Regions from separate parts of the Micromonospora sp. NPDC005174 genome, predicted to be linked through region 2. Evidence: riboswitches for the same ligand, from Rfam matches in the RefSeq annotation. Region 2 holds a riboswitch; the other holds the start of a gene.
The links. A riboswitch is a leader RNA that binds a small molecule or an ion and turns the genes downstream of it on or off. The one in region 2 is predicted to bind S-adenosylmethionine.
Positions count from the first base shown of each region.

Region 1: it holds a riboswitch for S-adenosylmethionine, as region 2 does, so the genes downstream of both, ABZU91_RS12565 (ABC transporter substrate-binding protein) here and thrC (threonine synthase) in region 2, are expected to answer to the same signal.

Region 1 covers NZ_JBEXIJ010000008.1:206,660-214,031, reverse strand. Annotated here, with positions in the region: gene ABZU91_RS12585 (Na+/H+ antiporter) at 1-572, shown strand, start outside; gene ABZU91_RS12580 (hypothetical protein) at 708-2,006, shown strand; gene ABZU91_RS12575 (amino acid ABC transporter ATP-binding protein) at 2,034-2,780, opposite strand; gene ABZU91_RS12570 (amino acid ABC transporter permease) at 2,777-3,556, opposite strand; gene ABZU91_RS12565 (ABC transporter substrate-binding protein) at 3,602-4,363, opposite strand; SAM riboswitch class IV at 4,782-4,893, opposite strand; gene ABZU91_RS12560 (amino acid transporter) at 4,980-6,953, opposite strand; gene corA (magnesium/cobalt transporter CorA) at 7,126-7,372, shown strand, end outside.
Region 2 covers NZ_JBEXIJ010000018.1:52,451-59,822, reverse strand. Annotated here, with positions in the region: gene ABZU91_RS20395 (GNAT family N-acetyltransferase) at 1-692, opposite strand, end outside; gene thrC (threonine synthase) at 929-2,215, opposite strand; SAM riboswitch class I at 2,226-2,361, opposite strand; gene ABZU91_RS20385 (DMT family transporter) at 2,429-3,397, opposite strand; gene ABZU91_RS20380 (metalloregulator ArsR/SmtB family transcription factor) at 3,487-3,792, shown strand; gene ABZU91_RS20375 (DoxX family protein) at 3,880-4,323, opposite strand; gene ABZU91_RS20370 (GntR family transcriptional regulator) at 4,595-4,837, opposite strand; gene ABZU91_RS20365 (hypothetical protein) at 5,090-5,644, shown strand; gene ABZU91_RS20360 (hypothetical protein) at 5,867-6,163, shown strand; gene ABZU91_RS20355 (plasmid pRiA4b ORF-3 family protein) at 6,138-7,372, shown strand, end outside.

The DNA of each region.
Region 1 (7,372 bases), on a different contig from region 2:
GCGGCACGTCGAGTTGGCGGGTCGGCACGGTCGCGGGCTGGTCCGGGTTCCGGGGCGCCGTCTCACTCGCCGCCGCGCTGGCCGTCCCGACGATGACGGTCGCCGGGCGGCCGGTGGTCGAGCGAGATCTGATCATCTTCGTCACCGCGCTGGTGATCGTCCTGATCATGCTGGTGCAGGGCACCACGCTGCCGCTGGTGGTGCGCTGGGCGGGGCTGTCCGGCGACCCCGAGCGCGTCGACGAGGCCCGACACGCCCGCCGACGCGCGACCCAGGCCGGCCTGGACGCCCTGCCCCAGGTCGCCGCCGAGGTCGGCGCCGAGGACGAGTCCGTCCACCGTCTGCGGGCCGAATACCAGCGGCACCTGGAGGACCTCAACGAGACCGGCGGCCGAACCGCCGAGGAACGTCGGCTGGAACGCCGGCTGCGTCTCGCCGTCCTCGCCCACAAGCGACAGGAGCTGACCCGGCTGCGCGACAACCGGGAGATCGACGACCTGGTACTCCAGGAGCTTCAGTCGGCGCTGGACAACGAGGAGATCCGGCTGCTGGGGCGCGGACCCAACGACTGAGCGGCGGCAGCTCCCGGCCTGACGCATTCGTGACACCGCCGCACGCAGGAACGGGGCGCTCGGCCAGGTCGTCGACGGGTACGGTGGAGCTCGTTTCGGCGTTCGTCGATGTGCTCGGTCGGTGAGGGGGTGCCCATGGCCACCGGTGCGAGCGCGGCCGACCCGAGGGTGGTCACCGAACGGCAGTTCCTCGACGAACTGGCCTCGGTCACCCGTGAGCGTGTCGCCACCGAGTTCCTCTACCTGATGGCGCAGGACGACGCCGTCATCGGTGTCCAGTGGGAGCAGCCCGGTCTGGACCACCTCCGTCGCTACCGGGTACGCGACGCCTGCCCGCACTGCGTCGTCCTCACCGCCGTGGTGACGCTGGCACCCGTGCTGCCGCTGGACGTGCTGCGTGCCGGGCGAGCCCGACCGCAGTACGAGACGGTCCTGCGTACCGGCCGGTTGCCTCACCTGGCGTTCGCCCGTCCGGCCGGTCCTCCCGGCGCGAGCTGGTTGGGCGACTGCCACGCGGTCGACGGTGACCCGCACTCCGACGCCGACTGCCCCAGGCACGCCGCGCCCCCGCCCACCGGCGACCCGCTGGCGCTGCGCCCCGGGTCGCTGCCCCGGGCCGTTCGGGAGCTGTATCCGCACGACGGCGCGGCGACCGCCGACCTGGCGCAACGGCTACGGATCGCCCAGGACTGGCGCGCCGACGCCCAGGCTGTGGCGAGCGGCATTCGCGAGGCGGCGGCGACCTGGGCGTTCCTGCGCAACTCCTGCGTGTTGGGCGTGCCGGTGCCCGGCGCCAACGGTCTCGTGCTCACGCTGCCACCGGGCCGCGCCCCGGACGACCGGCCGCTCAGCGAGCTGCACGAGGCGACGGTACGCGCCCTGCCTCCCGGCCGGGGTCCGGTGCCGTATCAGGAGCGGGCCTGCCTGCTGCCCGAGTCGGCGTCGGCGACGCAGCGCATGCCGACGTACGCCGGCGCGGTGGACCTGACCGCGGCCGCGCCGGTGCGGACGCTGCGGCTGCCGGCACCCCGCCGACCGCTGAGCACCACCGGCCGGGGCGTGCTGCTGCTCTACGAGGCCCGCCACGCCATGGGCCGGCACGTGGCGAGCGCGCCGGTGCGCGACAGCGCCTACTGGGATTCCGAGGCGGCGTTGAACGTCTTCGAGTTCACCCTGCTGGAGAGGGTCGCCGGGCGGCACTATCAGGAGGCGGTGGCCGCCTACCTCCAGGCGTTGCGGCGCGAGGGCGACCTCCTGGCCCGCCCGCACAAGGTGCTCGACCGGCGTCGACGCAAGGCGCTGTCGCTCGCGTTCGGCGGACTGGACGACGAGGAGCTGCACCTCTGGGCGTCGGTCGCCTACCGCAACGCCATCCTGGAGCTGCTCGGTGATCTGAAGGCGTTCGCCGCACACCTGCGCCACCAGGCCGGCTGAGCGCCGCCGGCCACCTGGGCGACGGGCTCAGAGCACCTGGGCGAGGAAGCGACGCAGCCGGGGATGCTCGGCTCCCTCGAAGATCTGCTCCGGCGGGCCGGCCTCCAGCACGACACCCCGGTCCATGAAGGCGACGGTGTCGGCGACCTGCCGGGCGAAGCCCATCTCGTGCGTGACCACCACCATGGTCATCCCGGCGGCGGACAGGTCGGCCATCACCCCGAGGACCCCCTTGACCAGCTCCGGGTCGAGTGCCGAGGTGGCTTCGTCGAAGAGCATCACCTCGGGTCGCAGCGCTAACGCCCGGGCGATCGCCACCCGCTGCTGCTGACCACCGGAGAGCTGCGAGGGCCGGGCGTCGGCCTTACCGGCGAGCCCCACCAGCTCCAACTGCGCGCGGGCGACCTGGACAGCCTCGTCCTCGCCGAGTTTGCGGAGCCGACGCAGCGCCAATGTGACGTTGCGCAGCACGCTCATGTGCGGGAAGAGGTTGAACTGCTGGAACACCATGCCCACCCGCTGGCGCAGCGCGTCCGGGTCGTCGCGCAGCACGCTGCGCCCGTCCAGCAGGACGTCGCCGCGGTCCGGCTCGATCAGTCGGTTGAGCGTACGCAGCAGAGTGGACTTGCCCGAACCGGACGGGCCGATCACGCAGGCCGTCGCGCCGCGTGGCACGCTGAGGTCGACGCCGCGCAGCACGCGATTCGACCCGAAGGCCAGGTGGACGTCACGCGCGTCGACGCTGACCGAGGTGGTGGTCGCGGTGGTGGTCATCGCCGGTCTCCTTCCTGGATGCCAGTCAGCGCTGGGTCGTCCTCGTCCTCGTCGTCCGCGGGTGCGGTGGTGGGCCGGCCGTGGCGCAACCGCCGGTCGATCGCGTTGACGACGTGCGTCAGCGGGACGGTCAACGCCAGGTAGAACAGACCCGCCAGCAGCAGCGCGGACTCGTTGCCGGTGGTGGCCGCGTAATCCTGCCCGATGCGGAACAACTCCCGCTGGCTGGCCACCAGACCGAGGAAGTACACCAGGCTGGAGTCCTTGATCAGCGCGATGAGCTGGTTGACCCAGGCGGGCAGCACCCGCCGGATGCCCTGCGGGATGATCACCAGCCGCATCGCGTCGGCCCAGGAGAAGCCGAGCGCCCGCGCGCCCTCCAACTGCGCTGCCTCCACCGACTGGATGCCGGAGCGGAAGATCTCCCCGATGTACGCGGCGGCGATCAGTGACAGCGCGAGGATGCCCAGCGGGTACGGTTCCGGTCCCCAGACCTGCATGCCCAGCGGGGCCAGCCCGACGCCGATCAGCAGGATCGTCGCCGCGGCCGGCAGCCCCCGGAACACGTCGGTGTAGACCCGCGCGGGCCAGCGCAGCCACCGACTACGGGAGATGCCGGCCACGGCCAGCAGCAGACCCAGCACCGTGCCGAGCAGGGCGGCGGAGACGGCCAGGATCAGGGTGTTGGGCAGCCCGACGGTCAGCATCTCGGGCAGCGCCTCGCGCATCGCGTCGGCGTCGAAGAACGTCTCCCACAGGGTGCTCAACGGATCCATCGTTCGCCTCTCCTACCGTCCCGCTCGCTCGTCACCGCTTGTCGCTCAGGACGCCGTCGAGGCGGACGGCTGCGCCGACCCGGACGGCGTGGCCGGGGCCGCCGCCTTGCCGCTGCCCGGGGTGAAGTCGGCCGGGATCGGTCGCCCCGGGTAGTACTGGGCCTGCAACCGGCTCCACGTGCCGTCGGCGATCACCTCGTCGAGGCCCTTGTTCAGCGCCTCGCGCAGCTTGTCGCCACCCTTGGCGACGGCGTACGCGGTCGGGGCGGGGCTGAGCTCCTTGGCCGCCACAGTGATCTTGCCGTTGCTGTCGGCGGCCGACTTCTCGCCGATCTCGGCCGGTGCGATCCAGGCGTCGGCGGTGCCCGCCTTGAGCTGGTTGATCGCGCCGTTGTAGTCCGGTACACGCACCGGGTCGAGCTGCTTGCCGGTGGCGTAGTCGTCCTGGACGGTGCCCTGCACCACCACGACCCGCTTGCCGGCGAGCTGGTCGAACCCGGTGATCGGTGAACCGGCCGGGACGTCCAGGCCGAAGTAGCCGAAGTCGTACCCGTTGCCGAAGTCGACGGTTTTCTTGCGCGCCTCGGTGATGGTGATCGAGGAGCTGCCGACGTCGAACTTGTGGTTGTTGACCTGGGACAGCAGCGCGGAGAAGTCGGTACCGACGAACTCGACCCGCAGGCCGAGCTTGCCGGCCACGGCGGTCAGCAGGTCGTTGTCGAAGCCGGTGAACTTACCGTCCTTGAGGTACACGTTGGGCGGCGCGTCGGTCAGCGTGCCGGCCCGCAGCACACCCGGCTGCGCCAAACCGTAGGGGTTGCTGCCACCACTACCCGCCGCCGAGCCACCACCCCCACCCCCGCAGCCACTCAACCCACCAGCAACAAGAACCGCGCCAACAACAACAAATCGACCAAGAAAACGCACAGTCATCTCCAAAAAAACAGGTCGACCCCGTCGATCATGAAGTTGTTGCCCCGACACGCCGGTCGGACGGGCAACAACTTCATGATCGACGCGAGGGGTCGCGCGGATGGGTGGGTGCCCGGGAGGCGGGCGAGAGGGGAGGGGTTAGCGCTTCAGGCGGCGGTACACGCCGCGCTGCGCATTCGCATCAGGTCCACGTGCCGACGCCGGGTCAGGGCCGGCATGCGCCGGACGGCCGGTGGCGTGAGGCTGAGGATGTGCATGAGGTCTCCCGGGTCTTGGTGCTGACCTGGGTGCCAGGCCACGCTTGCACCGACGTCCTGCCGGTGCCTGGTCTTCACCCGGGGCACCCCACCGCGGAGGAGGGTTGCCGGCCAGCGAGCCGGGGCTTGTCGCTGGCGCTCATGACCTGCGCCGAGGCTAGCAGCAGCCACCGGTCGGTCGTCCAGCCGATATGACCACGCTCACCAGCCCTGGCCTGCGCCCGACGAGCAGGTCAACCTGCGTGCACGTGCGGCCGGCGCGTCTGGTCCGGCTCCTGGCGGCGCAGGATCTCCCGGGTGACCGAGGCGATCTCGCCCTGCCCGAACGCCAGGTAGCGCAGCACGTTGCGGGCCGGGCCGCCCTCGGTCCACTCGAAGTAGATGTGCGGGCGTCGCGCGCTGCGGTCGCGGATCTCCAGCAGCAGCGCGGCCAGCGCGTTGGGCACCGAGGAACTGGCCAGGCTGAGCACCGGGAAGCGGTCGTGCGCCACGCTGCCACGCACCAGCAATCCGGTCTCGAAGTCCGACGGATCGGTGACCCGGACCTCGACGAAGATCACGTCGCTGTCGTCGGGGAAGTCGTTGTCCGCCATGGTCTGGGCCAGCTTGTCGCGGTACTCCGTCAGGTCGCGGCGCTCCGGCTCGTGCGCGATCAGGCGGATGCGACGTCCGGCGCGCTCGTCGATCATGCCGGTCGCCACCTCGTCGAGCTCGACGTGGTCGACCCGCAGCTCGAACGCCCGCAGCACGCGTGACAGCGCCGACACCACGATCATCGCGCCGATGAAACAGGCGGCGATCTTCACACCGTCGGGACGCTGCACCACGTTCGCCACGGTGGTGTAGACGAACACCACGGCGATGACCCCGAACGCGACCGCGCGACCGCGCTGACGCCGCCGCCGCGCCGCGAGCGTCACGGCCGTCGCCGCCGAGGTGATCAACACCAGGACCCCGGTCGCGTACGCGCCGCCCTGCGCGTCGACGCTGGCGGAGAAGACGACCGTGATCAGGAACGCCACCCCGGTGAACACCAGCACCAGCGGCCGGACCGCGCGGGCCCACGTCGGCGCCATGCCGTAGCGGGGCAGATACCGGGGTACGAGGTTGAGCAGCCCGGCCATCGCGGACGCCCCCGCGAACCAGAGGATTCCGATGGTGGAGAGGTCGTAGACCGTGCCGAACACCCCTCCGAGGTGCTGGTGGGCCAGGTAGGCCAACGCCCGGCCGTTGGCGGCCCCGCTCGGCTGGAACGCCTCGGGCGGGATCAGCACGGTGGTGGTGACGCTGCTGGTGATCAGGAAGACGCTCATCGTCGCGGCGGCGGTGGTGAGCAACCGCCGCGCGCCCCGGATGCGGCCCAGCGGCCGATCCTCCGAGTCCTGGCGGTCCCCCCGGATGTGCGGCATCACCGCCACCCCGGTCTCGAAGCCGGACAGGCCCAGCGCCAGCTTCGGGAACACCAGCAGGGACAGCGCGACGACCATCAGCGGGTCGCCGTGCCCGGCGCGCAGCGCGGTGCTCCAGTCCCCGACCGCGCTGGGGTGGTTCACCACCCGCCACAGCGCGTCGGCGATCACCACCGCGTTCAGCGACAGGTAGACCGCGACGAGGACGACGGCGATCCCGATGGCCTCGCCGAACCCCTTGAGGAACACCGCGCCGAGCAGGGCCACGAGCAGCAGCGTGAGCACGACCTCGTGACCCTTGAGCCCGCCGGGCAGGAACGGGTTCTCGTCGATGTGGGCGGTCGCGTCGGCCGCGGACAGGGTGATGGTGATGATGAAGTCGGTGGCCGCGAAGCCCAGCAGCACCAGCACGAACAGCTTGCCCGGCCAGTAGCTGAGCAGGCGTACGAGCATCGCGATCGAGCCCTCACCGTGCGGGCTCTCCACCGCCACCCGACGGTAGACCGGCAGCGCGCCCAGCACGGTGACCAGCACCAGCACCAGCGTCGCCACCGGCGAGAGCGCCCCGGCCGCCAACGCCGCGATGCCCGGCTGGTAGCCCAGCGTCGAGAAGTAGTCGACGCCGGTCAGGCACATCACCTTCCACCACGGGTGGTGCCGCTCCTCCCGTGGTCGCACGTGCAGGCCCTGCGGCACGGGCTGCTGCGACTCGTCGGCGAGCAGCCAGCGCCGTACCCGGTCGGTCCGCCGGCCGGCACGCCTGTCCACCTCCACCGGCGTCACCCCCGTCCCGCCCATGGTCACCGCGAGTATCCGCCGTCCGGTCGACGTCCGTCCGGCGGTGCGCGGAACCCGCCCGCCGCGAGTACCGGCCCCGGCGGCGCGCCGAGGGTTTCGGGCTGGGAGCACGGGGGAAGCAGCGCCCCCGTCCCCAACCCCGGGCCGGGCAGCGCCGGGAGGGGGCGGGCTCGTGGTCGGTGGCCGCCGCTTCCGCCGAGGCGACGGCTTCGGCCGCCAGCTCGACGAGCACGAGACCCGGGTCGGGGCCGTGACGCCGCCGCAACCGGGAAGCTCGTCCGCCGGCGGGCTGGTGGACAGCGCCGTCTACATCCGGGGACACCGGTACGCCTCGCCGGCCGGCCTCGCCGAGACGTACTCCTGTCTCCAGGCGCAGGACGACGCGATGGCCTGGATCGGGTTGTACCGGCCCGACATCG
Region 2 (7,372 bases):
GCGCGCTCGTTGCCCCGGATGCGCTCGGCGTCGACCTGTTCCGGTTCCCACTGCACGTCGCCCAGCGGCGCGTCCGTCATGAGCCGGCCGTCCAGGTAGGCGACGTCCGCGACGTACTCGGGTGGGGTGGTGCCCTGCCAGGAGACGGACCGGTAGCCCTTGGCGTGGGGCTGCGCGTCGGCCAGGGCCGCCCGCAGCGCGAGCCGGTCGATGTCGGCGATGGTCAGCCGGCGACGCACCTCGGCCAGCGCGGAGTGCGCGCCCATCGCGGCGGCGAACGCGTGACCCGCCACCGGTCGGGCCGGACCGCCGGGCAGCGCGGAGACCGTCATCGCCGTCACCCGTTTGCGGTCGTGCTGGCGCAGCAGGCGTACCCCGTACTCGTGCAGGGCCCGGCCGACACCACGACGCCGCAGGTCCGGATGGACCTTCAGCTCGGCGGTGGCGTTGTCGGTGTTGTCGAGCTGCGGCAGGTCGAGCTGGAGGTAACCGGCGGGCGCACCGTCCAGGCGGGCCAGCGCCCAGAGCGAGCGGGTGCCGGGCATCGGGGCGTGGAAGAACCCGTCGAAGCGTTGCCGGCAGGACGGTGGGAAGTCGGGCAGGTCGGCCTCGGTGGCCGCCGCTCCGATCCGGTACGCCTCGTCGACCGCGGCCCGGTCGGTGCCGTCGAACGGCACGATCGTGATGCTCATGCCGGTGAGCCTGACAGCCGCAAAAGCGACAGGGCCAGCGATTATTCGCTGGCCCTGTCGGACGTGGTCGGGAGGGGCATTCGCACAACGCCTCCGGCGTTGGGTCGCAAGAACTTCAAAAGTCTTCGGCGAAATGCCCTCCCGCACGGAGCATCTTGCGCCGTCCGGTTCCTGCCGTCAAGTCCAGAGCGGCGGGTTTTCCACACTCACAGCGAAAACCCAGTCACCGGGCGGATTCAGCCCAGAAGCCCCGCGTCCCGGGCGGCACGCAGGGACGGCTTGATGTGGTGGGTCGGCCCGACCTGTGCGGCCACGGCGTCGATGGTCTTCAGACCCTCGCCGGTGTTGAAGACGACCGTCTCCGCCGTCGGGTCGAGCCGGCCGGACTCGACCAGCTTGCGCAACACTGCCGCGGTCACGCCGCCCGCCGTCTCGGCGAAGACCCCGGTGGTACGGGCCAGGTCGCGGATGCCGGCGCGGATCTCGTCGTCGTCGGCGTACTCCATCCAGCCACCGGTGCGGCGCACCGCCTCCAGTGCGTAGAGGCCGGCGGCCGGGTCACCGATGTTGAGCGACTTGGCGATGCCGGTGGGCTTGACCGGGATGATCGTGTCCGTGTCGGCGTGCAGGGCCGTGGCGATCGGGTTGCAGCCGGCCGACTGCGCGCCGAAGACCTTCCAGCCGCCGGCCGGCGCGTCGACCAGGCCGATCTCGACCAGCTCGGAGAACGCCTTGTCAATCTTGGTGAGCAGTTCGCCGCTGGCCATCGGGATCACCACCTGGGCGGGAATCCGCCAGCCCAACTGCTCGGCCACCTCGTAGCCGAGGGTCTTGGAACCCTCCGCGTAGTACGGCCGGACGTTCACGTTGACGAAGGCCGTGTCCTCGAACTCGTCGGTCTCCACCAGCTCACCGCAGAGCCGGTTGACGTCGTCGTACGAGCCGTCGATGGCGACCAGTTCGCCGCCGTACACGGCGGTGGTGATGACCTTGCCCTGCTCCAGGTCGGAGGGGATGAAGACGATCGAGGGAACGCCGGCGCGGGCGGCGTGCGCGGCCACCGAGTTGGCCAGGTTGCCGGTGGACGCGCAGGCGAAGCGGGTGAAGCCGAGTGCCTTGGCGGCGGTCAACGCCACCGAGACGACCCGGTCCTTGAACGAGTGGGTCGGGTTGGCGCTGTCGTCCTTGACCCAGAGCGGCGCGGTGATGCCCATCTCGGCGGCGAGGTGCGGTGCCGCCACCAGCGGGGTCAGCCCCGGGTCGAGGGTGACCCGGGTGGCCGGGTCCTGCCCGGCGGGCAGCAGCGCGGCGTACCGCCAGATGTTGTCCGGGCCGGCCTCGATCTGCTCGCGGGTGACCGTGGCCAGGGCGGCGGTGTCGTAGTCGACTTCCAGCGGGCCGAAACACTCGTAGCAGGCGTGCTGGGCGGCGAGCGGGTAGCGGGCCGAACAGGCGCGGCAGACGAGGGCACGGGCGGGGCTGGCGGAGGTGTCGATGCCGGAGGCGGCGAGCGTCGACGTCATGTCGAGAGTCCTCTCATCTTTCCCCGCATCGCACGGTGCGGCGGGGACGGAATTGGCACCTGCCCCGCGGGTCGCTCAGCGGTGAGCGCGCGGGGTGGTTGCCGGGGCGTCGTCGGGCCGTATCCCTCAGCCCCTCTGGATGAGGTATGCAGTTGTGCCGTCGAGTCTAGGCAACGTTGCCCGGCGCCTCCACCGGGCATCCCAGCCAGTGGGTCAGCGGTTGGCCACCGCCACCGGGTCGACCACCGCGACGGGGTCGGTGACCGCTGTCGGCCGGGGCAGCGACGAGGGCCGGGGACGGGTCCGCGCGGCGAGGTTCGCGCCGACCAGCGCGGCGATGGTGATCGCCGCTCCGACCAGCTCGACCGTCTCCGGCCGGTAGCCACGGGCGATCTGCACGACGAAGGTGGTCACCGGGACCAGGTTCATGAACAGGGCCGCGTTGGCCGCGCCCAGCCGCTGCACGCCGGTGTTCCAGGCCAGCACCGCGACGACTGCGGCGACGAGCACGGCGTACGCCAGTTGCGGGGTGATCGCCACGAGGTCGGCGGCCGTCGGCGCGTGCTGCCACCCGACGGCGTCGGCGCCGATGCTCGCGGCCAGCATGGCGGCCGTGCCGGCGAGCGCGGTCAGCGTGGTGAAGCGCAGCGGCGACCAGCCGCCGAACCGGGTCGCGCCGTGGGTGTAGACGGCCCAGCCGAGCACCGCGCCGATCATCATGAGGCCGCCGAGACCGAACTGGCCGAGGCCGGCCAGGCTCCCGCGGGTGATCACCAGGCCGACTCCGAGGAGCGCCACCAGGGAGAGGGCCAGCAGGAAGGGCTTCGGTCGTACGCCGTCCCGGGCCCACCGCACCAGTTGGGTGATGATCGGGGTGGTCGCCACGAAGAGGGAGACCTGCTGCGGGGCGGCGTGTTCGAGAGCCAGGTTGGTGAGCAGGTTGAAACCGGCGAAGCCGACGACGCCCAGCACCATTACCTCGGCTCCCCGACCGCCGAGCCGCAGCGCGGCCGACCCCTCGCGGAGCAGCAGGATGCCGACCAGGATGACGGCGGCGAACAGATAGCGGGCGGTGGTCAGGTTGAGCGGGTCGACAGTGGTCAGCGCGGTGGCCAGGATCGGGAACATCGCACCCCAGGCGAGCGCGGCGAGCAATGGGTAGGCGGCGGCGCGGGATCGCATCGTCAGCTCCTGTTCGAGTATCTTCGAACCAACGACACCGACCATAGGGTGTTGTTCGATCGTTGTCGAACAAGGGTTAGACTGGTCACATGGAGCTGCACGAACCCGACCTGACCGCCGTACCGGTCACCGCCGTGCTGGCCGCACTCGCCGACGACGTGCGGTTGCAGATCGTCCGGGCGCTCGCCGACGGCGGTGAGGCCGCCTGCGGCAGCTTCGACTTCGGCGTCTCCAAGGCGACCCGCAGCCACCACCTCAAGGTGCTGCGCGAGGCCGGCCTGACCCGCACCCGGGCCGCCGGCACGAGCCGCCTGGTCCGACTGCGCCGCGACGAGGTGGACACGCTCTACCCCGGCCTCCTGGACGCGGTCCTCACATCCCGACCGACGGCCTGACCCGTCCACGCCCTTTGGCCGACCCCTTCACGCACGCGTCGCCGGAGCCGACACGCCGACGCTCCGGCGACGCGCGTGACGCATCGGTCAGGCGTTCACCGGGCTGGGCTCGGCCATCGACGGCACCTCGGCACGCCGCTTGAAGAGCAATGAGTCGAGCGCCCACGGGCCCGAGCCGAGCGTCGCAACCAGCAGGAACGACCAGCAGAAGAGGGCCGCCTGCTCACCGCCGTTGTACAGCGGCAGCAGGCCGTCCGGCTGGTGCACGACGAAGTAGGCGTACGCCATCGAGCCGGACGCGAGAAGCGCGGCTGGTCGGGCGAAGAGTCCGACCAGCACCAGCGCGCCGCAGATGAGCTGGATCAGGGCGGCCCACCAGCCCGGCCAGGTGCCGAGCGGTACCGCCTTGCCGGTCATCGGGTTGCCGCCGAACAACCCGAAGACCGACGAGAGGCCGTGCAGCGTGAACAGCAGGCCGATCACGATGCGGAACAGGGACAGGGTCGGCCCGCCGAGCCGAGAGACGTTCATGGAGACCTCCATCGAAGGGAACAGATCTCTTCCATGGTGGGGCCTCAAGGCATCGATGTTAATAAGTTCTTTGCTAGTGGGAAAATCCCCGGCGGGAGAACCTGAGGCGCAATGCTGTAATTGCGACTTTGCCCTGATTTGACCGACACCCCAGTGACTCTCGCGCATTGGGAGCGCTCCCGAACCCTCAACGTACCGGCTGGCGTGGTGCCCGCACACCCTGTCGAGCTGCCCCGAATGTGGGGCAAGCGGCTACCGACCTACGCATTATTTAGCCGTCGGCCTCGTCAGAGTCTGGCTCGGGAACGAACACTCCCCGCCCCGGAGCGCCAACAACGACACCCCGATCGCGTAAGAGTGCCACCGAGCGAGCCGCAGTGGATACCGACACCGAGTACAGGTCACTGAGCTGCGCGTATGACGGAATCTTGGTACCTGGCCCGTACTCCCCGCTCCTGATCCGGGCGGCGATGTCAGCCGCGATGTCTGCATAGCTCAAAGGGATTGCGGGCATCGGTGTTCCTTCCGGGTTGGCAATCCCATCTGATCACGACACGAGTTCGCGCCTCAACAACTTGGTTGACCTATGTCACTAGGTGCAATAGCATGAAGGTGAGCCGTCCGGGTTGGCACCAGGGTTGGTTCACCCTCCGGGCTTTGCCCGGTTTGAAGCCGGGGCAGCGCTCAAAGGTGGTCCAGGACCCGAGCTGGGCTGGTTGTGGCGCTGCCCCGGCATCCCCCGTAACCCCACGAGAGGAGTCCACCCGTGACCGTGTCGGAGACCGAGACGGAAGTGCCGGCGGCGAGCGCTATCTGGTCCGTGGAGCAGGTGACGGCGGAGCTGCGCGAGACGTACCTCGCCGTCGCCGCCGCCGCTGTGCTGCTGGAACGGACCGGGGCGGGTTGCGCCCATCCGGCGATCCGGCTGGCGCGGCGCAGCGGCGAGGATGCGCTCGACCTGGCCGGTGACGCGGAACGGCAGCTCAGTGACGGCGTCCACCTGCTCCGCACCGACGCCGGCCATCAGGGTCGGGCCACCATCGGCGCTCTGGTCGAGGTGCTGGACACCGTCCGAGACCAGTTGGCCGGTGCGGCCAACCGGATCGGCGCGCTCCCGGCCCGGATCACCACTGCTGGGCGGCAGCTCCTCGACACCGACCAGCACGACTCGACCAACGACCCGGCGACCGAGACCGCGGCCGGGCAGTGGCACCGGGCTGCCGACCAGCTCGGGCTGATGACCGAGAGCCTTTCCGCGGCGGTCGCCGCGCTCACGTCGTACACCGGCGGGTTGTCCGGCGCGGAACCCGCCACCACCTGAACCTGCCCGCGGACCTGCGTGGGAAGGAAAGGGCCCGGGGTGGGTGCTGAGCTCCGGCCGGTACGTCACGCGCGGGCGTGCCGGCCGACCCCGCCCGCCCCGGCGCCGCCCGCAACCAGCATCGAACGGAAGGCGGTCCACTGTGATCTACCAGCCCATCCGGCTACTGCTTCCCCAGCTCGTCCGCGCCGTCTCGACCGCACCAAACAACCGGTGGTCCCGATGACCGAACCGCACTGGATCATTCACCTGCCGACCACCCTGCACCGGATCGACGACGCTGCGGCGCTGGCCATGGCGCTGCGCCACTCCCTCGGTCATGTGCTCGCCATCGACTTCGGCGAGACGACGCTCAGCGAGGAGGACCGGCAGTTCCTGCGTACCCGCGTCTGGTGCGACAACCGCCTACCCGGCGGTGCCCGCTGTGCGCTGCGCGCCGACCACCCCGGCGAGTTGTGTGAAGCCACCCGGGCGGTCGTGGAAACATGCTCGGATGAGCCCCGAGAGTCGCCGCCGTAAGCGCGCCAAGCCCAGCCGGTCCGGGCAGCAGGTTGTTCGTCGTGCCCAGCTCACCGACGTCGAACAGTGCGACTGCCCGGCGTGTTCGGGCGCCGACGTCGACCCGCAGAGCTTCATCGTCGACCTGGTCGGCGAGGGTGCACACCTGATCAAGACGGACGATCCCGTCGAGGCCGAGTTGTTTGCCGCGAATTTCCTGTCCGCCGGTGATCTTGCCGGCGAAGACTTCACCGAGGCTCTCAACGATGGCATGCTGCCGGCCGTTGCCGAGATCGGCACGCCGGAGGCGCTCGCCGTACTGCTCGCGATCGACGCCGTCCGGGAGGGCACCGTCGCAGCGGCCGCCGCCCGGCGTCTGATGGACGCGGGCGTCGAAGCGCCGAGTTGGGCCAGTGAGCTACGCCAGCCCGTGCGGGTCGGCCCATGTCGGCGGTTCGCCGACCCGGCGGGCAGCGCCTCCATGCTCGTCTGCGCCTTCGAGCGGGCGGGGCGCTCGTACGGGTTCGTCGTCCACGTCGACCACCTCCACTGTGACGCGGCTGCCGATATCGTGTTCTTTCCCGCTGACGCCCTGGCCGAGGTTGTCACCACCATCCAGCAGAACGGCCGCCGTGCCGGTCTGACGATCGCCGAGGAACTGTTGGACCCGGCCGACTTTCGGTGGCAGGTCGAACGGGCCCTCGACGCCCGCGCAGACCACGACCAGGAACGCGACCCCACGGAGCTCGAGGACGAGTTCGACGATGATGAGGCGTGGCCGGGCTACCACCTGCTCGCGCTGCTGCTGCGAGCCCGGATCAGCACGCTGCCCGAGCCGACGCGCCCACCCGCCGAGCACGACGCAGACACCCGTCAGACCACCCTCGAACTGCTGGACATCATCAGCCAGATCGCCGGGCAGGCGCAGCAGATCCAGACCCGCGCACGACGGCGTACCGCTGGGCGGAAGCTGCCGGCGAAGCGGAGAAAAACCGCGCCGGCCGCGCCCATCTACCAACTCAAGGTGAGTCTGCGGGGGGCGAAGCCCCCGATCTGGCGGCGTCTGGAACTGCCCGCCGACACGAGCCTGGCCGACCTGCACCACATCATCCAGGTGGCCTTCGGCTGGGACGACGCCCACCTGCACGTCTTCGAAACCCCCTACGGCGACTTCGGGGTCGCCGACCGGGAGTTGGGCTACCGCGCCGAAGCCCCGGTCACCCTGGAACA